DNA from 3 places in the Agrobacterium sp. H141 genome. Region 1 is predicted to be linked to each of the others. Evidence: riboswitches for the same ligand, from Rfam matches in the RefSeq annotation. Region 1 holds a riboswitch; each other region holds the start of a gene.
The links. Region 1 has a riboswitch for cobalamin ahead of ACWPM9_RS10445 (aromatic ring-hydroxylating oxygenase subunit alpha). Riboswitches for the same ligand answer to the same signal wherever they lie in the genome.
Positions count from the first base shown of each region.

Region 2: it holds a riboswitch for cobalamin, as region 1 does, so the genes downstream of both, ACWPM9_RS09250 (hypothetical protein) here and ACWPM9_RS10445 (aromatic ring-hydroxylating oxygenase subunit alpha) in region 1, are expected to answer to the same signal.
Region 3: it holds a riboswitch for cobalamin, as region 1 does, so the genes downstream of both, ACWPM9_RS15005 (ABC transporter ATP-binding protein) here and ACWPM9_RS10445 (aromatic ring-hydroxylating oxygenase subunit alpha) in region 1, are expected to answer to the same signal.

Region 1 covers NZ_CM169893.1:2,284,753-2,291,147, reverse strand. The annotation lists gene amt (ammonium transporter) at 1-145, opposite strand, end outside; gene ACWPM9_RS10455 (GFA family protein) at 480-872, shown strand; gene ACWPM9_RS10450 (FAD-binding oxidoreductase) at 897-1,979, opposite strand; gene ACWPM9_RS10445 (aromatic ring-hydroxylating oxygenase subunit alpha) at 1,981-3,225, opposite strand; cobalamin riboswitch at 3,318-3,523, opposite strand; gene ACWPM9_RS10440 (hypothetical protein) at 3,712-4,200, shown strand; gene ACWPM9_RS10435 (outer membrane protein assembly factor BamB family protein) at 4,197-6,344, shown strand.
Region 2 covers NZ_CM169893.1:2,012,775-2,019,169, forward strand. The annotation lists gene ACWPM9_RS09240 (hypothetical protein) at 1-539, shown strand, start outside; gene ACWPM9_RS09245 (acyl-CoA carboxylase subunit beta) at 643-2,175, shown strand; cobalamin riboswitch at 2,255-2,610, shown strand; gene ACWPM9_RS09250 (hypothetical protein) at 2,760-3,038, shown strand; gene cobU (bifunctional adenosylcobinamide kinase/adenosylcobinamide-phosphate guanylyltransferase) at 3,064-3,567, shown strand; gene cobW (cobalamin biosynthesis protein CobW) at 3,571-4,653, shown strand; gene cobN (cobaltochelatase subunit CobN) at 4,667-6,395, shown strand, end outside.
Region 3 covers NZ_CM169893.1:3,202,879-3,209,273, reverse strand. The annotation lists gene ACWPM9_RS15015 (FecCD family ABC transporter permease) at 1-628, opposite strand, end outside; gene ACWPM9_RS15010 (ABC transporter substrate-binding protein) at 628-1,581, opposite strand; gene ACWPM9_RS15005 (ABC transporter ATP-binding protein) at 1,584-2,399, opposite strand; cobalamin riboswitch at 2,512-2,725, opposite strand; gene ACWPM9_RS15000 (very short patch repair endonuclease) at 2,905-3,348, shown strand; gene ACWPM9_RS14995 (DNA cytosine methyltransferase) at 3,358-4,725, shown strand; gene ACWPM9_RS14990 (endonuclease) at 4,715-5,569, shown strand; gene ACWPM9_RS14985 (ABC transporter ATP-binding protein) at 5,617-6,369, opposite strand; gene ACWPM9_RS14980 (FecCD family ABC transporter permease) at 6,363-6,395, opposite strand, start outside.

The sequences.
Region 1 (6,395 bases):
TCTGCATCATGAACACCAGAGCAGAGGCGACCAGAACCCATGTCTTGTCGATCAAGGCAATCGGATCGGCGTCAGCGGCATAAAGAGGTGGAGCAAAGGCAAGAAATAAGAATGTATTCGTCAGTAGAAGTGCGTGTTTGCGCATGATTGTTTCCCGCAAGGTTATGGGCACAATCCTTGTTCGGTTATACTTAACGAAGTGTTGCTTTGTCGCTTTGCACGTCGAGTAAATGCCCGCGATTGCAGGACTTTATGGCTGAGACCGGACGTATCCATGTGCTGATTTCAAGCCGACGCATAAAAAATATGCGTTTGCTTTATTCTAAGGCAGGGCAAGTGACTGTCGTCGCAATACTTCAGTCCTCTGTACATGTCGCCGGAATGGCCCCGATTCCGACTGGTAGCGGGCACAGAGCGTCGTGACATTGAAGCCAGTCTCGGCAATGGTCTGGCCGAGTTTCAAGACGGGGAGATGATGGATGGAAACCTTGACCGGCGGGTGCCTGTGCGGTGCGCTGCGTATTGTCGCTTCAGGCCGGCCCGACAGGGTTGGGCTTTGCCATTGCATGGATTGCCGAAAACACCATGGTGCGCTGTTTCATGCCTCGGCTATTTTCCCGCAAGACGCGGTGAAAGTGGACGGAGAAACGCGCGCTTATCAGGGACGGCATTTTTGCCCGCGCTGTGGATCGTCCGTCTTTTCATGCAGCGGCGATGAGATCGAGGTCAATCTCGGATCGCTCGATCAGCCCAATCAACAGGTCCCGACCTACGAGCTCTGGACGGTGAGGCGCGAAAACTGGTTGCCGCCATTTCCGCTGCAAAGGCGCTACGACCGCGATCGGGAGAGTGATGAGCGCTCCGAAGAATAGATCGCGGTCGTGAAATCGCAGGGTTTAAGCTTCGATCTCGACGGGTGTCAGCGGACGTGAGCAGCAGGCGAGGATATAGCCTTCCTCGATCTCTTCTTCGAGAATGCCGCCATTATGCTGCATGTCGACTTCGCCCTTGAGCTTCATCACCTTGCAGGTGCCGCAAAGCCCGGATTCGCAGGCAGCGGCAATTCGCACACCAGAGGCACGCGCGGCCTGAAGCAGGGTGTGGCCCGGCTCGCACAGACCGTCCTTGCCCGACATTGCGAATGTGACCTTGGTCGGCTTTTCGCCGTCCGCATAATCGGGCACCACGATCGGGGCAGGGGCAGCGGCCGGGAGGAAGGCTTCTTCATGATAGTGGTCCATGTCGAAGCCCGCACTTTGAAGTGCGTCCTTGACCGTCGCCATGAAGGGCGCAGGACCGCAACAGAAGACCTTGCGGTCGAGGAAGTCGGGCACCAGAAGCGAGATCTTGGCCCGGTCCACCCAACCCTTCAGGCCCGACCACAGCTGCGTGCGCTCCAGCTGCTCGACGATAAAGCCGAGCGTGAAATGCGGCATGTAGCGCGCCTTGTACTCCAGCTCCCAGCGGAAGATGATATCGTTGGGCGAGCGGGCGCAGTGGACGAAGGCGATGTCGCTGTCGGGTTCGCGGTCCGAGAGATCGCGGGTCATCGACATCATCGGTGTAATGCCGGAGCCGGCCGAGATGAACAGATATTTGTCGCCGGGATGACGGACATAGGAAAAGTCGCCAACCGGCCCATAGGCCTTGAGTTTCATGCCCGGTTGCAGATGTTCCATCATCCAGCGTGTGCCGATGGAATCCTTCTGCGCCTTGGCCGTCACCTGAATGGTGTAGGGACGCGACGGCGTGGACGAGATCGTATAGGTGCGCATGACCGGTTCCGGCCCGACCGGCAGTTCCAGCGTGAGGAACTGACCCGGCTGGTATCGGAACCAGTGGCCCGGATGGTCAGACTTGAAGGTGAAGGTCATCACATCCGGTGTTTCCGGCGTCCAGGCGACACATTCGAGCATATGCTCCTTGTCGCTCCAGGGCCGCATTTCATCGACATGCCTGTATGTTTTGTCTTTTGCCATTTTATGCCACGACCGAGAGTGGAGCCTTGTCGCCCTGCAGGCGGTTGACCATGAAATTGGCGTACCATTCGACAAACTGCATCACGCCGCCTTCATGTTCGACGGAGTAGGGGCCGGGCTCATAGGCCGGCGAGCGGATGCCGAAGGCGTTTTCTTCAACGATGGAGCGGTCCTGGTCGTTGGTCATGTTCCACACATGGGTCAGCTTTTCGACGTCATAGTCGACGCCTTCCACCGCGTCCTTGTGAACGAGCCATGTCGTCGTGACCGCCGTCTCTTCTGCCGACAGCGGCAGCACGCGGAAGGAAATCGCATGGTCGCCGAGAATGTGGTTCCACGTGGTTGGATAGTGGAACAGCAGCATGGTGCCGATATTGGAGATGTTGACGTCGCCTGACAGCGGCTTCTTCACCGCCGGCTTGCCGTCCATGGTGTAGCTCTCCGCACCGGGGATCAGCGGCATGCGGGCAACGCGGAACTGGCCTGTCGGATCCATCAGGAACTCGCTCGGCAGCCCACCGGCTTCGCAACGGGCCCAATGCTCGGCAATGACCGGATCGTCGCCGGCGCCTTGCACGCCGGTCGCAGTCGGCGCTTCCGGATAGGTTCGGCAAAGTTCGGGATGGTTGCCGGCGCAGTGATAGCACTCGCGATTGTTTTCCCAGACGAGCTTCCAGTTGCCTTTTTCGATAATGGTCGAGCGGGCAGCAACCTTGGCTTCGGCCAGACGGTGCGGTGCCATATAGGGTTCGATACTGGCGCGCATCGGCGCAAAATCGGCAGGTTCCTGCGCAAGACAGACGAAGATATAGCCGGCTACACTCTCGCAGGCGACGGGCTTCAGGCCAAACTCTGCCTTGTCGAAGGTTTCACCCATCTGCCGGGCAAAGACCAGCGAGCCGTCGAGGTCGTAGGTCCAGTTGTGGTAGGGGCAAACCATCTTGGCTGCCGCGCCGCGCTCGGACGTGCAAACGCGATGCCCGCGATGGCGACACGTGTTGTGGAAAGCGCGAATGACGCCATCCTTGCCGCGCACGATGACCACGGGATAGTCGCCGATCTGCACGGTGAAATAATTGCCGGCGCGCGGAACCTCGCAGTCATGGCCGATAAACAGCCAGTCACGGTACCAGATGGTCTCCATGTCCAGCTTGAAAATGTCCTCATCGATATAAAAGGGCTGCTCCAGGGAGAAGCCTTCGCGGCGGTTCTTAAGTTGCCGCAAAACTGTCGTCTGCAAATCCATTTGCGCCCTCATTGATGTTCATTGGCGGACGCAGAAAAGCAATGCGGCCTCTTGGGTTTGCCGCATGTGCCCGGACCGCCCGCCGCGGCCGAAACTGACATGTCTACAAGGCTGGTTTCCGGGCTCCGGAGCTGTCCGTCATGGACCATCCGACTCCTTCCCAGGCTTGTCTGCCCAGTGGCCTCCCGTCGGATTTTTCGCTCCGCCACCGTTGCGGGGGCAGCGCCGGATTTAGACCGGCTTCCCAATTCTCCGCTCCGCTTCCCTGCGGCCCGGCACCTTGGATTGAGATCATACTAGCGGCTATGCGGGGGTGCGATGCGATGGAAAGCGACATCGAGAATGCGCAATTTGAATAGTCGCTGAAAACTGTGTCCGCCCCTTGGCCGCCGTCTGCTCACGACACGGCGGCGCTTCGAACTATTTCGCTAATGTGCAAGGCGCGATGGATCCTATCGCCAAGTTGTGCGTTCACCCCAACAAGGGGTGAGTAGTGCAGACCCTGAAAACGGTCAAAACAAAGTGGTTTCGTTCAATCACGCGGCGGGTGGTTGGGCACAGTTTTGCGTTTTGGGCCGTCCCAACTCGAAGAGGAAAGTCATGAACAATCCAAATTATTATTACCCATTGGGAATTTGGGTGCTTGCTGTCGGCGCTGCCCTCGGCCTTGCCGTCGCACTTTATAATTTTGTTGTCCCGCTCACGGGCGTCAACGGCTCGATCGGAGCGGGTCTGGTGGTGTTTTCCACGGCCATCATGTTGCTGGCGGCGTTGTTTTTCCCGATTTTCGGCCATGGCGCGCTGAGAAACATCGTACGCGCATTAATAGTACTCGACATCGTCTGCACGGCAGCTGCCGGTTATTTTCTGCATGAATGGTTGCTGATTGGCGCCATGGTTGTGGCCCTGATCGGTGCGATCTGGGAGATCGCCCAGCCTTCGCCTGCCGCAACGACATTTCAAGGAGCAGCATGATGAAGCGGATGAATATCGTTTTTGCAAGCGGCCTCATCCTGGCCGCATTGGGCACCGCCGCCTATGCTCAGGATACCGCCCAGCCCGAAGCGCCGGCCGCTCCGTCAGCCGGCACCACGGTTGAACAGGACAGCACTGCGCCAAGCGCGCCTTCGACATCCGACAGCGCCGATACGGCAGCGCCGTCTACGTCCCCCGCGCTTACGGACGCAACGCCCAAGCCGGACCGCTATCCGGGCGTCGCCGATCCGACATTCAACACCACGCCGCGTCAGCGCACGAATATTCCGATGATGCCGAAAACGGCGACATGGGACAGTTTTCACGGTCAGCTGAATGCGCAGAAATATTCTCCGCTGACCGAGATTACGACCGATAATGTCAAGGACCTGAAAAAGGTGTGGGACATGCATACCGGCGACGTGTCTGACGGCAGCGGCGGCACGCCGGCGACGGTGTGGTCGGCAACGCCCGTCTTTGCCAATGACACGCTGTATATCGGTACGCCCTTTTACCGCATTCTGGCGCTCGATCCCGCAACCGGGAAAGAGAAATGGCACTTCGATACCGATTCCACGCTGGAGGCCCTGACGCAGCCGGCGCTCAAGAATCGCGGCGTTTCCTATTGGGAATCGAAAAATCCGGTCGCCGGCGAGCCGTGCCAGAAGATCGTCTATATCGGCACCATGGATGCCCAGCTCTTTGCGGTCGATGCCGATAGCGGCAAGGCCTGCGAGAAATTCGGCAATAACGGCGTTCTCGATGCCAATCAGTGGAACACCATCAATGACCGCTTCCCGTTCTCGCTGCTGCAGCCGCCAACCGTGGCCGGCAATCACGTGATCATCGGCTGGGCCGGCAAGGACTGGGCCTTTGCCGAAGCACCTCCGGGTGCGGTCTTCTCCGTCGATCCGCAGACCGGCAAACTGCAATGGTCGTTTGAGACGCTGCCGGAAGAGGTGCGGCAGAAGACCGGTACCGCCAATGTCTGGACGCATATGTCGGTCGATGAGGATCTGGGCCTGGTCTATCTGCCCGTGTCCTCGCCCTCGCCAAACTACTGGGGCGGCAATCGTACCGAGGAGATCCCCTATGCAACCTCGACGACAGCGCTCGATCTGGAAACAGGCAAGGTTGTCTGGTCGCGCCAGTGGGTCCATCACGACATCTGGGATTACGACATCAATTCCGCTCCGACACTGATGGATATCACGGTCGACGGAAAGACCATCCCGGCCCTGATGCAGGCGACCAAGATGGGCTTCCTGTTCGTCGTCAATCGCGAGACCGGCGAGGATGTCTGGCCGATCGAGGAGCGTGCGGTGCCGGGCGGCGACGGATCGGTGGACGGCGAATATTACGCGCCGACACAGCCATTCCCGACCAAGCCGGCCCCCTTGCTCGACCAGTCGAAGAAGCCGAAGGTCTGGGGCATTGCCGATCTGGTGAGTGGCGGTGCCTGCTCCAAGCTGTTCGATGATCTCTGGTATGAAGGCATGTACACGCCGCCCACAGCCAAGGGCAAAGGTGTCCTGACCTATCCGGATTCCGCCGGTGGCGTTCAGTGGGGCGGGGTTGCCTATGATCCGGAAAACCAGATCGCCGTGGTCAATACCTCGCATATCGTGCAGTACATCAAGCTTTATGCCCGCAAGGAATATGATGAGAACAAGGGCGGGTCCGGCAATGAGAACGGTTTCTACGCCCAGGAAGGCGCGCCCTACGGCATGGAGTTGCAGAACGCGCTGAACTGGCTGGGCATGCCGTGCTGGGAGCCACCATTCGGTGAGCTCGTCGCCATCGACATGCATACAGGCGATGTGAAGTGGCGCCGTCCGCTGGGCGAATCGCAGAAATATGGCTTCTTCATGCCGGAAAGCATGGGTTCGCCCACGATTGGCGGTCCGGCGGTGACAGCTGGTGGCCTGGTCTTCATCGGCTCCACCATGGATGCCAAGGCCCGTGCCTTCGACATCAAGACCGGCAAGGAGCTGTGGTCGGCCCAGCTGCAGGCCCCGATCGTCGCCAACCCGGCAGTCTATGAATATCAAGGCCGCCAATATGTCGCCTTCATCTCCGGCGGCAACTCCATCCTGTCGCCGACCCTCGGCGATCAGGTGGCGGTCTACGCCCTGCCGAAGTAAGTGACAGGCTCAAAGATGCTGAGAGGGGGAAGGGCGCATTTGGCGCCCTTT
Region 2 (6,395 bases), 270 kb from region 1:
CGGCAGCGATCAAGGCTACCGAGCGGCGGGTGGCAACCGAACGGGTTGTGCTGACGGTGAAGATCGAAAGCTACCGCGCGGTCCGCTATCTCGGCGACAGGCGTGCGCTTGCACGCTTCAAGGTGACCGCTGCGGATGTCGTGACCGGCAATCCGGTTGCCGCCGGAAGCTTCCTTGTTCGCAGCAATACCGATAATCCGGACATCGCCATTCAGGCGCTCGCCGACGAGATCGCCGCGCGCATACGTTTTTCTTTCGCCCTGCAGACCCCGAGCCTTGTGCGTGTGGTCAAGCCGAAGCCTCGGACCTCGACCAGGCTGAAAACAGATTATGTGACCGAAGAAACCATCGCGCCTGACGCCACATTCGATGCCTTCGTGCAAAAGCCTGACGTCTCCGTCGAAGTCGTGAAGCCGACTGTGCGGTCGGGGACGAATCTGGAAGACGGGGCCAATGCCAGCATCAGCTTGTCGCCGGCTCCAAAGGTGGAGACAGCTGCACCGAAATGCGCGTCCAATGACCCTGCCTGCAAACCATAGGCTGTCTCTTTCGGGTCCTAATACCAATAGCGAAGGCTGTTGCGCTTCAATCCGCAGCGTTGTCATGGTAAGCCCGCACATTCGTTGAGGATGAGGGGCTGCCATGAAGGAAATTCTCCGGGAACTTGAAGAGCGTCGCGAAAAAGCGCGGCTTGGCGGCGGACAGACGCGCATCGATGCCCAGCACAAGCGCGGCAAGCTGACTGCGCGCGAACGCATCGACATCTTTCTGGATGAGGGCTCCTTCGAGGAATTCGACATGTTCGTCGAGCACCGTTGCTCGGATTTCGGCATGGAGAATACGCGCATTTCGGGGGATGGTGTCGTCACCGGATGGGGCACGGTCAACGGCAGAACGGTCTTTGTCTTTGCCAAGGACTTTACCGTGTTCGGCGGTTCGCTGTCGGAAGCGCATGCCGAGAAGATCTGCAAGATCCAGGATATGGCGCTTAGAAACCGTGCGCCGATCATCGGGATCTATGACGCCGGCGGTGCGCGCATCCAGGAGGGTGTGGCAGCGCTTGGCGGTTATGCAGAGGTGTTCCAGCGCAATGTGCTGGCCTCGGGCGTCATTCCGCAGATTTCGGTGATCATGGGGCCCTGCGCCGGCGGTGACGTCTATTCGCCGGCCATGACCGATTTCATTTTCATGGTGCGCGATACCTCCTACATGTTCGTGACAGGCCCCGATGTGGTGAAGACCGTGACCAACGAGACGGTGACTGCGGAAGAATTGGGTGGGGCCTCTATCCACACGACCAAATCATCGATCGCCGATGGCGCCTATGAAAACGACGTGGAAGCGCTGCTGCAGGTGCGCCGGTTGATCGAGCTTCTGCCGCAGTCGAATACGGCGCCAGTTCCCGAGATCGAGTGCTTTCAGCCCGTTGACCAGACCGATATGTCTCTCGACACGCTGGTGCCTGCCAATGCCAACAAACCCTACGACATCAAGGAACTGATTCTGAAGACCGCGGATGAAGGCGATTTCTTCGAGATCCAGGCAAGCTTCGCCAAGAATATCGTCTGTGGTTTCGGTCGCATCGAGGGGTCGACCGTCGGTTTTGTCGCCAACCAGCCAATGGTGCTGGCCGGCGTCCTTGATTCCGATGCCAGCCGCAAGGCTGCACGCTTCGTCCGCTTTTGCGATTGCTTCAACATTCCGATTGTCACCTTTGTCGATGTGCCGGGCTTTCTGCCGGGCACAGCGCAGGAATATGGCGGATTGATCAAGCATGGCGCCAAGCTGCTGTTTGCCTATGCCGAGGCGACCGTGCCGAAGCTGACTGTGATTACCCGCAAGGCCTTCGGTGGCGCTTACGATGTGATGGCGTCAAAGCATCTGCGTGGTGACATCAACTATGCCTGGCCAACGGCGCAGATCGCGGTAATGGGGGCCAAGGGTGCGGTCGAGATCATTTTCCGCAAGGATATCGCTGATCCAGACAAGATTGCCCAGCACACCAAGATGTATGAAGACCGCTTCCTGTCGCCGTTCGCGGCCGCCGAGCGTGGCTATATCGACGAGATCATCCGTCCGCAATCGACCCGCCGACGGCTTGCGCGCGGGTTGAAGATGCTGCGTAACAAGGACCTGTCCAATCCCTGGAAGAAACACGACAACATTCCTCTGTGAGCGAAGTCGTCCCCTGTCTTCTGAGGTCGCCGGTTTGATTGACTTCATTCGACGGAACGCATAATCATGCGGGAGAATTGGATGGTTTCCGCTTCATCCTGGGATGACGCGGAGAGCAAAAGGGAATGCGACGGATGGACCCAAACAGGGCGTCCCAATCGCAGCCGACCCCGCGACTGTAGAGCGGCGAGGCGTTCTCATCCGTTTGTGCTGAAGACTGTCGAGATCGACCGCATGGTGCGGCGGCAGGTGGTCTTCCTGCAGGCGGAAAAGCCACTGAAAATGTGGTGCGAATAACCGGGGTTGGACGCCTCCTTATCTACGAATCGTCCGCCTTTCGCATCACGGTAGTTTTCGGGAAGGTGAGGGAAAGCCGTGGGCAAATGCGCGTGACTGCGCAGCGCCCGAAGCCGCGAGCCAGGAGACCTGCCGTCCTTCAGGGCCTGACGCCCGAAACTGGGGTATCTCCCCGTTGCCAGCACGGAGGTTGTCGTGGCGACATTTGGTGAAGCGCCCTTGCGGTCGCGTCTACGCTGTTGTTGCTGCCGGGAGGTCGCGTGCATTGCATGCGACATGCAAACCCGATGAAGCCTTCTGCATTGTTCAAACGCTGGACGGTCCTCTTGCTGGTCGTGGCCGCGCTGTTCTTTGCCATTCTGCCGCGCTTTATCGGTCGCAACGCCGAAGACCTGAATTCTGCCGCCGACACGGAGGTGGAGCTACCCAATGTGGACAAGCTCCTGCCCGAGGAAGACAAGAGCAATCCCGATTTTGCCATTTCCGGCAAGGCGACCGCTAAGGATCGTACCGTGATCATCGGCAAGCCCGGCGGCCTGTTCGGCTTGTCCGACAAGGTGAATTGACGTGGCAGCGGATAAAACCAGAAACGTGACATTTGTTCTGGGTGGTGCGCGCTCCGGAAAGTCGCGTTTTGCCGAAAACATTGCCACAGATACGGGTCTGGACCGACATTACATCGCAACCGGACAGGCCTTCGATGACGAGATGCGGGCGCGCATCGCGGCCCATCGTTCGGATCGGGGCGAGGGGTGGATCACCCACGAGGCGCCACTCGAGCTGGTTGAGACGCTGACCTCGACCAGCGCGTCACAGAATGCCGTTCTGGTCGATTGTCTGACGCTCTGGGTGTCCAATCTGATGCTGGCGGACAAGGATGTGGAGGGGCAGAGCGCCGGGCTGGCTGACTGCCTTCGCCATCTCTCAGGTGAGATCGTGATCGTTGCCAATGAAGTTGGGCTTGGGATCGTGCCGGATAATCGCATGGCGCGGGAATTTCGCGACCATGCGGGGCGGCTCAACCAGATGATCGCCGCACAAGCGGACACAGTGTATTTCGTAGCGGCCGGTTTGCCGCTGAAAATGAAGGGTTAAATCATGCTGCAGGCCAAAATTCCGGCAACCGTCATCACCGGCTTTCTCGGATCGGGAAAAACCACGATTATCCGCAACATGCTGATGAATGCCGGCGGCAAGAAGATCGCCCTCATTATCAACGAATTCGGCGATCTGGGTGTCGATGGCGATGTGCTGAAGGGCTGCGGTGCCGATAATTGCACCGAAGACGACATCATCGAGCTCACCAATGGCTGCATATGCTGCACGGTCGCCGATGACTTCATTCCGACCATGGAAAAGCTCCTGGACCGGCCAGACCGCCCCGATCACATCGTGATCGAGACATCGGGGCTTGCCTTGCCGCAGCCGCTGGTCGCGGCGTTTAACTGGCCGGGTATCAAGACGCGGGTGACGGTGGATGGGGTGGTCACGGTCGTCGATAGTGCAGCGGTCGCTGCCGGGCGCTTTGCCGATGATCATGACAAGGTGGACGCGCTTCGTGCACTCGATGACAATCTTGACCACGAAAGCCCGATTGAGGAACTGTTCGAGGATCAGCTCACTTGCGCTGACCTGATCATACTCAACAAGGCCGATCTTCTGGAGGCCGAGGCGCTTGCCGACGTCAAGTCAAAGGTTGCCGGCCGCATTGCCCGCAAACCGTCATTGATCGAGGCCCGCCATGGCGAAGTTCCGGCACTGGTGCTTCTGGGGCTTGGTGCCGCTACAGAAGGCGACATCGACAATCGTAAGTCTCACCATGAGCTGGAGCATGCTGCGGCCCATGAGAGTGGCGACGACCATGATCATCTTCATCACCATGACCACGATGAATTCGAGAGCTTCGCGCTGACACTGCCATCGATTACCGATCCGGCAGCCTTTGCGGAGACGCTGAAGAACATCATTTCCGACCATGACATTCTGCGTCTCAAAGGGTTCGTCGACGTGCCGGGCAAGCCGATGCGGCTTGTCATTCAGGCCGTGGGCACCCGCATCGACACCTATTTCGACCGGCCCTGGGCAGCCGGCGAAAAGCGCGAAACCCGGATCGTGGTCATCGGCCTGCATGACTGGGATTTCGGCGCAGTTGTCGAAGCGGTGGAAGGGGCGGCGGCTTAGCCGTCGTTAGGCAATGCACCTTCTGCTCGCCCAGAAAGGCACGATTGCCGACAGTGACGAGGCCATCGATCTGGGACAGACGCCGGGCGATGTGTTGTTCCTGTCTGCCGCCGATACCGAGCTTGCCGCCATCGCGGCTGCCTACCGCATGGTGGCCCCTGCGTTTTCGCTGAGGGTCGCAAGCCTTTCGAGCCTCAAGCATCCGATGTCGGTCGACGCCTATATCGAGCGCACTGCGCGCCACGCAAAACTGATCGTCGTCAGGGCGTTGGGAGGTGCCGGTTACTTTCATTATGCGCTGGAGGCGCTCCATGCTGTCGCACGCCGCACAGGTGCTGCAATCGCGGTGCTTCCGGGCGATGACAAGCCGGATCAGGGACTGGACAGTTTCTCGACGGTAGACGCTGACGCACTCCAAACTCTGTGGGCCTATCTGATCGAGGGCGGGGCGGATAACAGCGAAAGCCTGATCCGCTTTTGCGCAGCGCTGATCGGCAAGGGCGACAAGCCGGAACCGGCCATCCCCTTGTTGAAAGCTGGTATCTGGTATCCGCGCAGGGGCGTGATCGGTGTTGAGGAATGGTGCACTTTGCAGCGCGCCATGTCTGCCGGTGGAGAGACAGATCTTGCCACCCATAATGTCGATCTGGCTCCATCACCCGTCGTTGCCATCTGCTTTTATCGCGCGCTTGTCCAATCGGGTGACACCGCGCCTGTTGCTGCCTTGGTGGAGGCGCTGGATGTTGAGGGTATCAGGGCGCTTCCGGTGTTCGTCTCCAGCCTCAAGGATGCCGTTTGCGCCGATACCATCCGCTCGGTCTTTGGCGCCGTGACACCCGATGTGGTGATCAATGCCACGGGGTTTGCCGTGTCTGCGCCGGGCGCCGAGCGCAAGGCAACCGTTTTGGACGAGCAGGGTGCCGTGGTCCTGCAGGCGGTCTTTTCCTCCTCGTCGCGCGAGGCGTGGGAGAACAGCAGCCAGGGACTGTCGGCGCGAGATCTGGCGATGAATGTGGCGCTGCCGGAGGTCGATGGCCGAGTGCTGTCCCGGGCTATCTCGTTCAAGTCTGCAGCCCGCTTCGATGCAGCCGTCGAAGCCAATATCGTCAGTCATCAGCCGGATACCAACCGCGCGGCCTTCGTGGCGCGCCTTGCTGCCAACTGGGCGCGGTTGAGGCGAACTTGCGCCAGGGACCGTCGTGTGGTGATCGTCATGGCCAATTATCCAAACCGCGATGGCCGGCTTGGCAATGGTGTGGGTCTCGATACGCCTGCTGGCACGATGGAAGTGCTGCGCGCGATGCAGGAACAGGACTATTCCGTCGACGATTTGCCCGCGGATGGCGATGCGCTGATGCAGCATCTGATGGCGGGGCCGACCAATGCCGCCAATGATGGTCGTGAGATCCGCGAGACGCTTTCGTTGAGTCGATACAAGACGTTCTTCGAGAGTCTTCCCATATCGATTCAAGACGCGGTCACTTTGCGCTGGGGGGCGCCTGAGCGCGATCCGTTCTTCCTCGACGGTCGCTTTGCGCTGCCGTTGACGCGCTTCGGCGAGGTGTTGGTGGGTATACAGCCGGCACGCGGTTACAATATCGATCCCAAGGAAACCTATCATTCCCCGGATCTTGTTCCGCCGCACGGTTATCTGGCGTTTTACGCCTATCTGCGGGAGGCCTATGGCGCGCATGCGATCGTGCATATGGGCAAGCATGGCAATCTCGAATGGCTGCCGGGCA
Region 3 (6,395 bases), 920 kb from region 1:
CAAGCCCCAGCCCGCCCAGCATCCAGAAGACCACGGTATGCGTGGCGCGCGGGTCGCCCAGAAAAATTGCCAGACTGCCAAGCGAGGTCAGCACGAAGGAGATGGCGACGCCCGAGAGAATGAGCCGGCTCGCATCGCTCGCATGGGCAAAGCGCGCAACCGCCACCACCAGCAGCGTGCTGCCGAGTGCGCCCAAAAAGGCAAACAGCGGCACGGTGATGAGGCCCAGGAACATGCCGGTATGCAGCAGCACGATGATCGCGCCAAGCGCGGCCCCCGACGAGATGCCGAGCAGATGCGGATCGGCCAGTGTGTTGCGGGTCACGGCCTGAAGGGCGGCCCCCACCAGCGCCAGACTTGCCCCGATGGACGCGCCCAGCAGCGCCCGCGGTAGGCGCACCTGCCAGACGATATTGTCGCGACCGGCACTCCAGTCGGCCTCCAGGCCGGACATGCCCAGATGGCTGAGGGTGATCTTCCACACATGGGCAAGCGGAATGGCGGTCGCGCCAAAGCTCACGCCAGCCGCAATGGTCGCGACCAGCGCCAGGATCAGCGCCACCACCAGCCACGGCATCAGATGCACGATGGCGTGGCGCGGGCCGTCGATGAAATGCCGGTGGCTCATCAGCGAACCGGCGGGTTGAAGGCAGCAGCCAGCGTCTTGATGGCCTCGATATTGCGCGGGCCGGGCGTTGCCTCGGCATAGGGCAGCACCACGAAGCGATTGTTCTTCACCGCTGGAATATCCTGGAAGGCCGGATTGTCACGCATGAAGGCGATCTTCTGTTCGGCGCTCACTTCGCCGTAATCGACAACCACCACCACATCCGGATTGCGCTCGATCACGCCTTCCCAGCCAACCGTGGTCCAGCTGGTTTCCACATCGTCCATGATATTGGTGCCGCCGGCAGCCTCGATCAGCGCGGTCGGCATGGCATAGCGCCCGGCGGTAAAGGGCTTTTCCTCGCCGGAATCGTAGACGAAGACCTTGAGCGGCCCCTTGCGCTCCGGCAGATCCGCCATCGCCTCGGCGAGCTGCTGCTTGTAGCCGGCGACCAGTGTCTCGGCGCGTTCCGCCACGCCGAAGATGCGGCCAAGATTGAGAATGTCGCCATACATGTCGTCCATCGACGACTTCGACTTCTTCATGATGTGGATGCAGCTTTCGGTCAGCTCATAGACCTTGATGCCGAAGGGCGTCAGCGTGTCGGGCGTGACCTCGCCGCCCACCTTCATGCCGTAGTTCCAGCCGGCAAACAGGAAATCGGCGTCGGCACCCAGCAACACTTCCTTGGTCGGATAAGTGGGCGTCAGTTCCGGCAGGGCTGCGATGTCGGCGGTCAGCGTCTCGTCCAGCGTCTTCCAGCCGGTCACACCGGTATAGCCGGCCATATTGCCGGTCAGACCGAGCGCCAGCATCATTTCCGTGAGGTTGACGTCGTGGGAGACGGCCCGTTTCGGTGCCGCATCGAAGGTCACCTCGCGGTCGCAACTTTTGACCGTGACCGGAAAACCGGATGCGGCAGCCGTTGTGGCCGAAAGGGCGAGTGCGGACAGAAGCAATGGGGCGAGACGCATGATTATTTCCCTGAAATGGATGGCTGAAGATGGAATGAAAAACGCGGCCGCCCGGTGACCGGGTGACTGTCGATCACGGTTTCCACGGCAAAGGTGTCGCGGATCGCATCGGGCGTGAGCACATGGCCGGCGGCACCGAAATCGACCTGGCGGCCCCTGGCCAGCACCAGCACATGATCGGCATGGGCAGAGGCCAGCGACAGATCGTGCAGCGACACGATCACCGTGGTTGGCAGATGCGACAACAGCGCCAGGACTTCGAGCTGATGGCGGATATCCAGGTGGTTGGTGGGCTCGTCGAGAATCAGCAGGTCGGGCTTTTGCGCAAGCGCACGCGCAATCATCGCCCGTTGCTTTTCGCCACCGGACAGCGAGGCGAAATTGCGCGATGCCACATGGTCGATCTTCATCAGGGACAGCGCGTCCCCGATTGCGGCATAGACCGCGTTCCGGCTCATGCCTGATAGATGGGGCGACAGCCCAAGTTCGACGATTTCGGCGACCGTCAGCCCGAAATCGGTGGCAGGTTCCTGCAAAACCGTCGCAATCCGTCGTGCGACCTCGCGCGGCTGCATGTCCCACACATCGGCGCCATCCAGCAGGATACGGCCGCAAGAGGGGCGGTGATAGCGGTAAAGGCAGCGCAGCAGGCTGGACTTGCCGGCGCCATTGGGCCCGACAATGGCCAGCATCCGGCCGGCCTCGACGGCAAAATCGATCTCGCAAACAAGGGAAGGCCCGCGATGCGGTCCCCAGCTCAAGCCTTCGACGGCAAGCCGGGCCGGACTAGAGCCGATCAAAGACGACGGCAGTTCCATCGCAAGCCTCCACGCAAGAAGCGGGGGAGCGGGAAGAGCCTATGCGGCTGTCAACAGCAATGTGAACGTCGAACGCCATCAATCTTTCCCCTTGGCTCACCCCGGCCAGGTTTCTTCAGACATGTCGAGGGCAGGTCTCCTGACTTGCGGGTCACAGCGCCCCCGGACCTTCCCGGCCTTTCGGCCAGTGGCATTCCCGGGTGAACTCACCGCTCACAGTTGCGGGGACAGTCACGGATTTGCGCCCTTTTGGGTACGTCTCACCGTGTTCCCTTTTAATCCCCTCCAGCGCATGCCTTCGGAGAACCTTCAACGGGGATGGGTGTAATTATATTACGTCGGGACGTCAATGGGGAATTTGCGGTCGAGCGGCAACGCAAACATTGGCGGTCATATTAAGAGTTCTGTTGTCAACGGTATGCGGAGCGGAGCAGTCTGAATTAGGTCCTTATAAGCGAGTTGATCAACCTAGAAATGCTGCGCGGGAAGGACTAGCTTTATTCGCATGGTAGACAGCAGAACGCCTGAGCAACGGCGCCACATCATGAGATCCGTGAAAACGAAGGACACGGGTCCCGAGCTGTCATTGCGCAGAGCTTTATTCGCGGCAGGTTATCGCTATAGACTTCACCGCAAAGATCTTCCAGGAACTCCCGACATTGTGTTTCCGGGAAGAAAGAAAGTGCTTTTTGTGCATGGATGCTTTTGGCATGGTCACGGCTGTGCAAAAGGTCGTGCGCCAAAATCACGGCTTGAATATTGGGGGCCGAAGCTTGAAGCTAACCGCGCACGAGATGCACGAAATATCGAAAGATTAAAACACATGGGATGGGACGTGTGCACAGTCTGGCAGTGCGAATTGGCTGATGCCGTTGCAGTCGTGCATCGACTGAGGGCATTTATCGAAACAACCGAAAATTCGTTCCACAATCCGGATTTGCCTCGGTAGGGTCTTTTTATGACGAATCGAAATTCAGCCACGGCGGGGAACTCGCGCCCCGTTGCTATAGATTTATTTGCCGGCGCAGGAGGGATGAGCCTTGGTTTTGAGCAGGCTGGCTTCGATGTCGCGGCCGCGGTTGAAGTGGACCCAATTCACTGTGCCGTTCACAAGTTCAATTTTCCGGATACAGTGGTAATCCCGCAATCTGTGTCGTCGCTTTCAGGAAAAAGAATTAGAGATTTGGCAGGCTTGGGAGACCGGGATGTTGACTGTGTTTTTGGAGGCCCCCCTTGCCAAGGGTTTTCATTGATGGGTCAAAGAGTACTCGACGACCCTAGAAATAGCCTCGTGATGGACTTTGTCCGTTTGGTTTCCGAACTGAACGCAAAAACGTTCGTATTCGAGAATGTAAAAGGTCTCACCGTCGGTAAACAACGCGCATTTCTTGATGAGTTAGTGGAGGCATTCGCCGCCAAAGGCTATCAAGTTCGGCTTCCTTGGCGCGTTCTCGACGCGGCCAACTACGGCGTTCCTCAGCATCGGGAGAGGCTAATCTTGTTCGGTTCTAGGATCGGTCACAAGGTGCCCGATTATCCTTTAGCTGTTTCCAATCCTGCAAGCGGCAAGCGATACATACCGGGATTACGATTAGGGCCTTCATGTGAACAGGCGATCGGCGATGTGCCTGATGCTGAGAATTTTGATGTGCTAACGCTAACAGATGCAGTTCCAAGCTATTCATTCAAGGAGCCATCTGACTACGCAGCCGAAATGCGGTGCCTAACAAATGATTCCTGGCATTATTCTTATGTACGTAAATGGAATCCGTCGCTTCTGACGTCGAGCGCACGAACCGTCCATACGGATATCTCCAAACGTCGATTTTCGGAGACCGAACCGGGCACTGTGGAGCCCATTAGTCGATTCTTCAAACTTTCGCCGGTTGGAATATCGAATACCCTGAGGGCCGGCACAGATGGTGCGCGGGGCGCGTTTACAAGTCCGCGCCCCATTCACTACAAGTTCGCCCGGTGCGTAACGGTACGTGAAATGGCACGTCTTCACGGATTTCCGGATTGGTTTCGACTTCACGCAACGAAGTGGCATGGCGCAAGGCAAATCGGAAATTCTGTTCCGCCGCCCCTTGCCAGGCATGTCGCTTCGAGCGTCGTTTCCGCTCTTGGAGTTGTGCCGGTCCGCCCTTCTAAGGTGTTGACGTTAGGCGATGAGCAACTCCTCTATATGGAACTTTCAAGTGCAGCTAAGTACTTTGGCGTCGAGAAGCCTAACTCGAAGCGAAATATGAAAAGCGGTGCAAAGAAACGGAAGCAATCGGAAATTGAAGCTGCGCACGCCCATCTGAGGGTCACAAATGCCAAATGATAAGCGATCTGCAGGTGAACATAACGATGGCGTAGACGCTAAAAACTCGAAGAAAAACGAAAGCGTTTACCGAGAAATCATACAAGAAATTTTCTTTCGCAATTATCGAGCCGGTATGCTGGAATTCGAGTTTGATCGGGAGGAAATTGCTGAAACTGCGGACCGTCTCGGTGTTGCGCGACCAAAGAACCTTGGTGACGTGATTTATAGCTATCGCTATCGCAAGCTGCTCCCTCCTCGTATCCTAGAGACCGAGCCCCTGGGATCGTATTGGCTAATACTTGGGGCTGGTGACGCAAAATACAGATTTCGACTCAGTCGGCTACGTCACATAGAGCCTACACCGGGGCTTCTTGTCAGGAAGATTCCAGATGCGACACCTGAAATTATTGGGCAATATGCTCTCACGGACGAGCAGGCACTTTTAGCGAAAGTTAGATACAATCGGTTGATTGATATCTTTCTCGGGATAACATCTTACAGTCTACAAAATCACTTGAGAACAAAAATACAAAATTACGGACAAATTGAAATCGATGAGCTTTACGTTGGGCTGGATAGCAATGGATCTCAGTATATAATTCCTGTTCAAGCAAAGGGAGGGTCCGACAAACTCGGTGTTATCCAAACAATCCAGGATGTGACCTTTTGCCAGACGCAGGTGCGGTATGAGCGATGCATTCCACGGGCAGTGTCTGCCCAATTTATGGGGGACAATGTAATCGGTATGTTCGAGCTTACTTTTGACGGCGACGAAGTATCGCTTGTCAATGAGCGGCACTACAAGCTGGTTCCCGCCCAGGATATCGGTGCACGCGACCTCGATGTCTATAGGCGGGGATAATTAGCCTACGCCCAATATTTCACCTCTGGGACTCAGCTGGCTAGCCCTCAAACGGTCCCATCCACAATTACCAGCGGTCGCCCTTGCGTGCAGGCTTCTATCCGGGCGTGGACCTTGTAGACCTCGGCCAGCATCGCCGGCGTGATGACCTCGGCTGTCGGGCCGTCGGCCACCAGATGGCCGTTGGAGACGATCATGGTGTGGTCGCAGTAGCGCATGGCGTGGTTGAGATCGTGAAGCGCGATCAGCACGGCCATGCCGCTTTTGCGGGCAAGACGGTGCATATATTCCAGCACCTCGATCTGGCGGAAGAGATCGAGCGCCGAGGTCGGCTCATCCATCAGGAGGATCTTCGGCTTGCGCACCAGCGCCTGGGCAATCGCCACCAGCTGGCGCTGGCCGCCCGACAGGGCACCCAGATCGCGGAAGGCCAGATCGGCAATGCCGAGCGAGGCCAGAATGCCGTCGATTTCGGCCAGTTCATCGTCGCCAACGCGCCAGCTGCCGCCCTGCTTGGCGGCCAGAAGCACGCTTTCGTAAACGGTCAGAACCGCATTCGCGCCGGTATCCTGGGGCATGTAACAGATGGCGTTGGAGGTCGCCTCCGTGCCCGACACATGGACAACGCCATCGCCCGACAACAGGCCTGCAATGCGCTTGAACAATGTCGACTTGCCAGCCGCATTGGGGCCGATGATGGCGGTCAGTGCGCCGCCATGGATGGCACCGGTGGTGATGTCGGAGAAGATCGTGGTGCGGCCATAGCGGGCACCGATCTTGTCGAGGGAGAGGGCTACCATGCGCGCCGCCTGTTGGTGAAGATGAG